3 regions of the Chryseolinea sp. T2 genome follow, and region 3 is predicted to be linked to each of the others. Evidence: riboswitches for the same ligand, from Rfam matches in the RefSeq annotation. Region 3 holds a riboswitch; each other region holds the start of a gene.

Region 1 (3,283 bases), on a different contig from region 3:
GAGGGCGGCCATATTTAACCCGGGCTTCTTCCGTATCCTGATCAATAAAGTCGACAACTCCCTTTACCAGTGCGTGGGTGATTCGCTCTTCAACCGTTCCCTGACGCCACGCCTCGTCTATTTCCTTTTTCTTAGAAGTACCTTTTACAGTCTCCGCGTATTCCAGCAGCCGTTCCGTTGCGTCATCTCTCCGGTTAAGTAGTACATCCTCGACGCGTTCCATCAATGGCTTCTCCACTTCATCGTAAACTTCAAGCATCGTAGGATTAACAATGCCCATGTCCATCCCCGCTTTGATCGCATGATAGAGGAAGGCCGCATGCATGGCTTCACGAACTTTCTGATTACCTCTGAAGCTGAACGAAACGTTGCTCACTCCGCCGCTTACATGCGCATGAGGAAGGTTCTCCCTTATCCATTTGGCTGCATTAAAGAAATCCAAAGCATAATTCCTGTGCTCTTCAATACCGGTGGCAACCGGAAAAATATTAGGATCAAATATGATATCCTGCGGAGGAAAGCCCAGTTCATTAACGAGGATATCATATGCGCGTTTGCATATACTGATACGACGATCATAGGTGTCTGCCTGACCAGCCTCATCGAATGCCATAACGACGACGGCTGCTCCGTATCTCCTTACAAGCTTAGCCTGACGCTTAAAATCCTCCACCCCGCTCTTCATGCTGATGGAGTTAACAATGCCTTTTCCCTGCAGGCATTTGAGACCTGACTCAATAACGTTCCATTTTGAGGAGTCGATCATTACCGGAATGCGGGCAATCTCCGGCTCGGAAGCCATCAGGTTAAGGAACTTAACCATTGCCGCTTCCGAATCGATCATTCCTTCGTCCATATTGACGTCAATAACCTGGGCGCCACCGCGCACCTGATCAAGTGCCACAGCCAATGCTTCATCAAACTTATCTTCTTTGATAAGCTTCAGAAACTTCGCAGAGCCTGTGACGTTGGTTCGTTCGCCAATGTTTATGAAGTTAGACTGCTGCGTGATCTCGATCGCTTCAAGTCCGGAGAGATAGAACGTATTTGGATTCATATGAAAACAGGTGACCTACATCAGGCAGTAACTTCTGCCGTGACCTTACGGGGTTTATATTTTGATGCGAGTTGGGCAATTACTCTGATGTGATCTGGTGTTGTGCCGCAGCATCCCCCCAGCATGTTGACAAGACCTTCCTTCAGAAACTCTTCGATCTGACGTCCCATCTGCTCGGGTGTCTCGTCGTATTGTCCGAACTCATTCGGCAATCCGGCGTTGGGGTATGCGCTCACGAAGAAGGGAGCTTTATCACTAAGCACCTGCAGATAAGGACGTAGCAACGAAGCACCAAGGGCACAGTTCAATCCGATGCTCAGCAATGGTGCATGTGATACCGAAATAAGAAACGCTTCTGTCGTTTGTCCGGAAAGAGTTCGTCCGCTGGCATCAGTGATTGTTCCCGAAACCATAACAGGAATTTGCTTGCCTGTTTCTTCGAAGAGTTCCTGAATGGCAAACAGCGCGGCCTTCACATTGAGCGTATCGATAATTGTTTCGAGCAGCAGCAAGTCAACGCCGCCGTCCATGAGTGCCCGCGCCTGCAACTTGAATGCAGCAGCGAGCTCATCGAAGGTGATTGCCCTGAAGCCCGGATTGTTTACATCAGGAGAAATTGATGCTGTCTTGTTTGTAGGGCCCATGGCGCCTGCAACGAAACGCGGTTTGTGTGGTTCACGTGCTGTAAACTCGTCAGCTACCTCCCGGGCTATGCGCGCCGATTGGAAGTTTAAATCGTAAACCGCATCCTGCAGGTGATAATCTGCCTGCGCGATCGTTGTGCCACTGAATGTATTGGTCTCTGCAATGTCAGCACCTGCCTCGAAGTATTCACGATGAATGCCCTTAATGATGTCGGGACGTGTAATAGACAGCACATCATTGTTCCCCTTCAGCACATGCTTATGATCTTTAAAGCGTTCGCCTCTGAAATCTTCCTCAGTGAGTGTATGACGCTGAATCATGGTACCCATGGCGCCATCAATAATCAAAATGCGTTCCTGTAGAATGTCCTGGATCTTCATGGTAGCTCCCGTTAGATATTCTATCCAGAGAGCCCTCAGTGCGATGGGTTACTTATCTTTTCTCCTTTCGGAGAAGGGATTTAGCACAACATTCCGGTTTCGATTTCGGAATAGGATGCTAAGACGTCAAAGGGCCCAATCCCTCGGTCTTTCTGGATAAGTGTGGCAAAGTACGTTAATAACTATATAAAATAAAAGTTCAATAGTTAAATTTGAACGTTCATGAAACTAGCCGCAGTCGACATTGGTTCCAATGCCATTCGCTTTCAGGTTTCGACCGTATTAGACTCAGCTGGCAAAGGCACACTGAAGAAACTTGAATACATTCGTTTCCCTTTGCGTCTTGGTCATGACGTTTTCTCTACCGGCCGCATCAGCGACAAGAGCATCGCTAAGTTCATTAAACTGATGCGTGCATTTAAACTCCTCCTGGAGTTGTATGAAGTTACCGACTACATGTTCTGTGCAACTTCGGCTATGCGCGAGTCCGATAACGGTGCCGATGTGGTTAAGCGCGTGTACGAAGAATTGGGATTAACCATAGATGTAATTGATGGCAATCGCGAAGCGGAACTGATCAATAAAGCAATTGCATCATACCTCGTTGACAAAACCTATCTTCATATCGATGTCGGGGGCGGTAGCACCGAACTCAATCTCTACGTCCAGGGTAAGAAGACAAAAACGCGTTCATTCAAAATTGGTTCTGTTCGTGTTCTTGAAAACACCGATTCACCCGTTATCTGGGAAAACATGCAGTCGTGGGTAGTGGAATCATTGAAGTCTAAACCAGGGCGCGTTACTGCAGTAGGAACGGGCGGCAACATCTCCAAGATATTTGAGCTCGCAAAACAACGTCCCGGCAAAACGATTACCCTGCGGAAGATCAAATCAGTTCAGTCGCTTATTGAAAGTCATTCCATTGACGACCGCATTTACAAGTTACAGATGAACCCCGATCGCGCTGATGTTATCGTTCCGGCAGGCAAGATCTATGTTAAGGTTATGGAGTGGGCGAAGGCATCGAGCATGCTTGTGCCCGAGGTGGGACTTAAAGACGGTATGATGTTATACCTCTATGAACTGAACACCAGACAGACGAAACTGTTTAGCTAGATTGAATTCACCAGGACGAAAGATCTGACGCGCGACCAGAATTGAGTAGCCTGGACAACTACTTACCGGCTATTTTGCCGCTACC
Region 2 (3,283 bases), on a different contig from region 3:
ATCTTATGCGCATTGCCATTTTTCGATTTCAGATTTTGAAATAGCTGTTCGAGACGGCCAGCCATATCGTTGTTTGACTTCTTCTCGACTTTCGTCAGAGCGCGCTTCAGCTCTTCGATGTCAATAGGTTTCAGAAGATAATCTATAGCTGAGAATCTGAAGGCTTTGATTGCGTATTCTGAATACGCGGTAATGAAGATCACGTCGAAGTCTACGTGATCGACTCGTGTAAGGAGATCGAATCCCGTCTCACGCTGCATTTGAATATCCAGGAAGACCACATCGGGTCTGTGCGATCGGATGGCGACTAAAGCTTCATCCACTGTCTGGCAGAGTGCCAGCACTTCCACATTCTGGCAAAAGTCCTGGAGAAGGATCTTGAGGTTCTCCAGATTCTTTGCCTCGTCATCGACAAGTATACAACGAATCATACAATCGGTTGCGCCAACTTGTATCCGATTTTTCAGTACACTTCGGCGCCAGGGGTTTTTCGATGTGCAACCAAACAAAATTTTAAGGTTTTATTAAGGTAGAAACATGAAGGACCTTACCTCGTCAATTTTTTCCACGGGTCAATACTTAATCGCATTAGATTCAGCGTCACGTACGCGCACACGGGCTCGAAAACGAATGTGTATGGTGTCCTGCACCTTCATGGCTCTCTTCGCACACGATTATAACACGGGAAAAATTTTACCTTTTGAACGAAAACGCATGCTGACTGTCGATCGTGACTTGAATCGGAGCGCGGTTCGCTCCGATTAATGTAATTTCATGCAAACGTTTCGAAAAAGTGACGATGTTACAAAACATGGTCCTGGTGTTTACGCTCCAATAGATACTTCATGCTTCGTGTTGTTATGAGTTTGGAGAGTCAATTCGTTCAAGGCCCGCGAAAGATCATCAATGAGATCATCAGCATCTTCGAGACCAACCGATAGCCTGATGAGTCCACCCGATATACCGAAGTCAGCATGACGGGAAACAGGTATCGAAGCATGAGTCATTGTTGTTGGGTGTGCGATCAGGCTCTTGATGCCGCCGAGACTTTCAGCCAGTTTAAAGATCTTCGTTGACGAGACAACCTTAGATGCGGAATCAATGTCGTCTCTCTTCAAACGGAATGAAACCACGCCGCCAAAGTACCGCTGTTGAGCTTTTGCAAGTTCATAGTGTTCATGGGAGGGTAATCCTGGATAATACACCTCAGCTACCTCGGGACATGATGATAACCATCTTGCAACAGCAAGTGCATTTTCTGAATGTTGTCTTACGCGGAGATCAAGGGTTTCGAATCCGCGAATGAGCAGCCAGCTTTCGAATGGACTTAATACTCCACCTGATGCATTCTGAATAAACAGAATGTCTTTGCCAATCTGCTCGTCTTTCGTGACTACGAGGCCTGATATTACGTCACTGTGTCCGCCGATATACTTCGTTGCGCTATGCACAACTATGTCGGCACCAAGTAATAAAGGTTTTTGAGAAACAGGCGAAGCAAACGTGTTGTCGATGGCAAGAAGAATGCGATGTTCCTTTGTAACCTTTGCCAATGCAGAGATGTTGATGATGCGGAGCAAGGGATTGGTGGGAGTTTCGGCCCATAGTAATTTCGTTTTGTGCGTGATAGCTTTTCTTACTGCAGCAGTATCATGCAGGTCGACGAATGTTGTTGAGATGCCAGCCCGATGAGCGAGCGTTGTGAGCAACCGATAGGTTCCTCCATAAATATCGTTACCTGCTATTACGTGGTCGCCAGCACTAAGCAGTCGAAGTACTGCGTCGATAGCGGCCATGCCACTGGCAAAGGCCGCGCCTGTGGATCCGTGTTCAGCTTTTGCAACGACCTCTTCGAGTACTTGTCGTGTTGGGTTGCCGGAACGTGTGTAGTCAAAGCCTTTGTGGTGACCAGGAAGGTCGTGTACGAAAGTTGTGGTTTGATAAATGGGAACTGATACTGCGCCTGTGAGTTGGTCAACCGGAATGCTTTGAAGGATTTTAGTTTGCTCTTTCATGATTGTAATTGGTTAAGTTTTGCGTTTTGTGCGTCAACTAAAACCTTACCATGAAGCAGCCGGAGGAGCAATAAAAAAGCTCTTCCGACAAGTCAGAAGAGCTTTGATGATATCTGAGATCTGATCAATCGCTAATTCATAACTTATCTTCCCCTGTTTCCAGGGCTGGAATTGGCACCATTCTTCTGAGAAGCGGTTGCCAAGACATCATAGGGCCATATCCCTCCGTCTTTCGTGATAAGATTCTAAAGAACGACAATGCAAAGGACAACAAGCTGGTTCAGAAATGCAAGCATCAGATGTATATTTTTATTTAAAGCGATAAAAAGGGCCGTCCGACCACAAGCCATACCGTTGTGAGGTCAAAAATCACCTGATCAAATGGACCCAACCTTTCAGCATTTGAGTGTTGTTAGCGGGATCCACGGAATCGAAAGTCACCTCGGCAACATAGTAATACACACCAGATGATAGGTCTTGTCGATTGGAATCCTTTCCATTCCAGTCTATATAAATGGACTGGCTATCGTTACCAACGCGGGCATATTGGGTGTAAACTTCCTGCCCCCAACGATTGTACACTGTGAAGTTCACCGTCTGTACAAAGCGTGCGCATTTCAATCTCAGCTCTGCCGGGATACAATCGCCTTCACCACAATCGAAGCCACGAATACTGTATGCGCTGAATTCATCATTAACATTGTCGCTATTGGGAGTAAATACATTCGGCAACTCATAATAAGGACAATTGTCAATGCACAGCTCATCACTTTGTTCCCCGATGTTTCCGGATACATCGACCGCAGCGATCTTATAACATCGCGCGAACGATAACAGGTGATTGTCTATGAAGAAAGTATCTCTGACATTTTCGGCAATGAGTGAGAACTCTCCTCCTTTTATTGAAGAGGCGTAAACATTATAGGCACGAATGTCGCGCCGGCATGGCGCCTCCCCGGGCGCGTTCCACATGATCACATTGCTGAACGATTCTTTATCACAGTATTTAGTGTAGTAGTCCTGGCAGTCGACAAAGTCAAGCGTATTGCGGATTGGGGGCAAGGGTTTGCAGGGAGGAATGGTATCCCCAGGCTGAGCGCAGATGATCTGTGAGAAATTGTTGAGCGGCTGAGGGATCTTTGGATTCCCATAGCCACCCCGTGTCATGATGCGATAACAATAAGTTTCATTTTCGACCAATGGCGTCTTGTTCCATTGTCCTTCATCCAGGTATATAAATCCCGACGTATTCGCATCGACGCTGTCTA
Region 3 (3,283 bases):
TCCGGAATCAAATCCAACAAGTATTCTACGAAAACAAATTCGCTTCGTTTCACCTGGTGAACAGCATCTATCAGACGATGAACACGGCCAGCAATGGACTTCATGTGAAGTACTTTGCGCAATCATCACAGGAAACTGATGTAAGAAGCTTTCTTCGTACACTTAAGATACCTATTCTTTTGGTGTGGGGCTTGCAAGATAAGATCACTACGCCGGAGGTTGCGCTGCAGTTTCATGACTTGCTACCAAACGGAACAGTCAGGTTCATTGACGAATGCGGACATTTGCCGATGGTCGAGAGACCCGATGAATATGCGCGCCACGTATTAGCGTTTCTGGAACATGGTCAATAAAAAAGTGCTGCGTGTTTACTCAGCAGCATTTAGCTCGTGATTGTAGTTCTTTTCGCCGGCATAAATGCTGAATGGCAGAACGTTTTGACGAGGCGGCAGGGGGCACGTTGCGTAGGGCGTAAAGACACAAGGTGGATTGTAGGCTTTGTTAAAGTCGAGTACAATGTTGCCGTTTGGATCTTCATGACTGACGTATAGATATCGTCCTCCGGCGTAAGTTTCCCTGCCGCTCGTTTCGTCAGCTATGATGATAAAATATTCTGACTTTCCGCCTTCCAGAACATCAAGACGATATTCCTCGTCCTGCCACTTAAAAGATAACGTACCCGGCGACGCCTGCGCCGTTGTCTGCCCTATGACATTCGTGATATCGATCGTATTGCCCACTGAGGGTTGGAATTTGGCTTCGATCCGATAGGCAGGATTGATCTGAAATCGTTCGACGCCATGAAACGAATTAAGACCTTTCATGGTTAAATCCCGTACGCGGACGCCGAATTTTCCATCGCGACGAATGACTGTCCATGCCGCACGATCATTCTCCATAAGTGGCTGCCTGGTAGAGTCCGAATTGAAGACGACTTCATTCTGAATAGCCCTCCCGTTAATACGTGCATCAGCGATTTTATTTAAGTGAACCTCAACTCTATTTTCCACGACAAGAAAGTATCCGGCTTTTTCGGAGACAGTGCTATCCGGAAACACAATCTTGTTTGAACCACCTGTTCCGAAAGTATTTATGCCTGGCTCCAGCCAGTACAACCCCAACAGATTCAACCACCCGTCACGCGATTTTACCTGCTCAATGCGATGGGCATGCCAATCGTTGATCTGCTTTTCATATTCAGCAAGCTGTTCCTGGGATAGGCCTGATTTACCCGTACAACACGTTGCCACAGCAAAAAGTAGGAGTGCCAACACCCGTTGAAGCATAAGTTGACTTGATTTGATTAGGAGGAAAAAGTGTCTCAAGGTTGTTGAAGTAATTGTTGTGACGATTCTGATTTGTCTTCTGCGCTGCGTTGTGAAACCCGTTCACGAGAATAGTTTATAACTTATCCTGAACGCAACGTGGAGCGAATACAAGAATTCAAAGATATGTTATGAAATGCTTCCTGACTAAGTTCCCGCACATTACTGAGCGAATAAAAAGTGCCCATGTCTGAACAACAGTGCATTCGTGTGAATTACATAAAAAGGTAGAAGCTCGAAGTGCTTGATGGCGATGTTTTCATAACAATAAAAAAATATTACTACTGTGTTTGGATATTTCCGCATGTAGGCTACATTTGTCTATCGATTTAGTAGATAAATCAATTCCCACCAGATTGATTTTATACAGAAGAGGGGAGAGAATAGGCTCGGAGAACCTCTAGCAACCTGTCACCACCAGGATAAGGTGCTAACTCCTACCAATTAATAATTGGAACTATAAAAGATAATGAAACCGATGAAAACAATTTCGTCTGTCCGCGACAAGAGTGAAGTCGCGTCTTCAAAACTTCTGCTTTTGATTAACAGCTGTTGTTGCTGTTGACCAACGTGTTGGCTATTCGACGACCGAATAGCATATATGGCTTTCGGATGCACCAGCTTTCAGTCGTATTGGTGGTATGTCTGCAAACTTAGGTGCATTCCGTGGCCACCCATCTCAAAATATTTTACTGCTCATTTATTGCTGAATTCATACCATGAAATCTTTCATTTCAATACTTACAATATATTTTCTAACAGCCATAACGTCTTCTGCTCAGAATGCGGAGAAGAAGGTGGTCATCACCGGTGTTCGCTTTTCATATCCTCTCGTTGAGAAGTGGATCGAGGCGTATAAGGTTGTGAACCCGGATGTGAATGTTGTCATTGAGACCAGGACGACAACAGATCCTGCCAAGTATGACCTCCTGATAGAAGCGTTTGATCAGGATGCGAACATCAAAGAGTCAAGAGAATTTCTTTATATCGGCCGCTATGCGTTGCTACCAGTAGCAAATGCGCAATCGGCATTTGCATCTGAGTTTGGTGAGAAGGGTCTGACAAATGAATTGATCAAGCAGATCTATTTCAACGACATCTACGCGGATAAAAAGAAGCAGAAGGAAATCAAATCTCAGTTTACCATTTACACCCGTCTCCAAAAGGCGGGTGCTCCAATCACATTTGCAAAGTATTTCGGATATGAGCAGACAAACATCAAAGGCAAGGCTATCGCTGGTGCTGATGAACATCTTGTAAAAGCCTTGCTTAAGGACAGCACCGGAATATCCTATAACGTGCCCGGCTTGCTCTTCGATCTCAAAACCAGGCAACCGCTCGCAGGACTCAAGATTATTCCTGTAGATGCTGATGGTAATGGAAAAGTTTCCGACGACGAGCGTTTCTATGGAACCCTTGATACCGTTCTCGATAAGATCGAAAGTGGTCAGATCAAAAATATCCCAGTCGAGTTCCTACATCTTTCAATTGCCAAGAATAGCACAAACGAAGAAGCGCTGAAGTTTCTGCAATGGGTCGCCAGCAATGGGCAGGAGACCCTTGAAGGTTTCGGATTCCTCAAGCTTGACCCTAAGCGCCTTCAGGCCGAGAAAGCAAAGTTTGACGTAGCAGTTAATTAATCAGCGCCACCACCCTAATAAATCTATTACATGAGAAAATTTATACCCGTCATTATATTGACGTTGTCCTCTATTGCCGTGTTTGGACAGGAAGTTATTCGCGGCGTAATTAAAGACGACGCGGGAGGGCCACTGCCGGGGGCCACGATTCTTGTTAAAGGAACTAATAGTGGAACCGTTGCGGACGTCGATGGAAACTTTTCGGTCAAACCAGCAGGAGAGCTGCCGATCACCCTGGTCGTTAACTCTGTGGGTTTCAAGACTCAGGACGTAGAAGTATATGAATTGAGTGATGAAGTTATTGAAGTAGCCCTTAAG

The links. A riboswitch is a leader RNA that binds a small molecule or an ion and turns the genes downstream of it on or off. The one in region 3 is predicted to bind S-adenosylmethionine.
Region 1: another riboswitch for S-adenosylmethionine. It lies ahead of WBG78_RS30770 (homocysteine S-methyltransferase family protein); the one in region 3 lies ahead of WBG78_RS11290 (hypothetical protein).
Region 2: another riboswitch for S-adenosylmethionine. It lies ahead of WBG78_RS03460 (trans-sulfuration enzyme family protein); the one in region 3 lies ahead of WBG78_RS11290 (hypothetical protein).

What each region holds. Positions count from the first base shown of each region.
Region 1 is NZ_JBBCAU010000002.1:919,761-923,043, reverse strand. Features, by position in the region: gene metH (methionine synthase) at 1-1,057, opposite strand, end outside; gene WBG78_RS30770 (homocysteine S-methyltransferase family protein) at 1,078-2,082, opposite strand; SAM riboswitch class I at 2,132-2,245, opposite strand; gene WBG78_RS08620 (Ppx/GppA phosphatase family protein) at 2,305-3,198, shown strand.
Region 2 is NZ_JBBCAU010000001.1:818,424-821,706, reverse strand. Features, by position in the region: gene WBG78_RS03465 (LytR/AlgR family response regulator transcription factor) at 1-431, opposite strand, end outside; gene WBG78_RS03460 (trans-sulfuration enzyme family protein) at 825-2,015, opposite strand; SAM riboswitch class I at 2,156-2,259, opposite strand; gene WBG78_RS03455 (gliding motility-associated C-terminal domain-containing protein) at 2,385-3,283, opposite strand, start outside.
Region 3 is NZ_JBBCAU010000003.1:362,815-366,097, reverse strand. Features, by position in the region: gene WBG78_RS11300 (alpha/beta fold hydrolase) at 1-353, shown strand, start outside; gene WBG78_RS11295 (DUF1684 domain-containing protein) at 369-1,286, opposite strand; SAM riboswitch class I at 1,685-1,791, shown strand; gene WBG78_RS11290 (hypothetical protein) at 2,045-2,965, shown strand; gene WBG78_RS11285 (SusC/RagA family TonB-linked outer membrane protein) at 2,996-3,283, shown strand, end outside.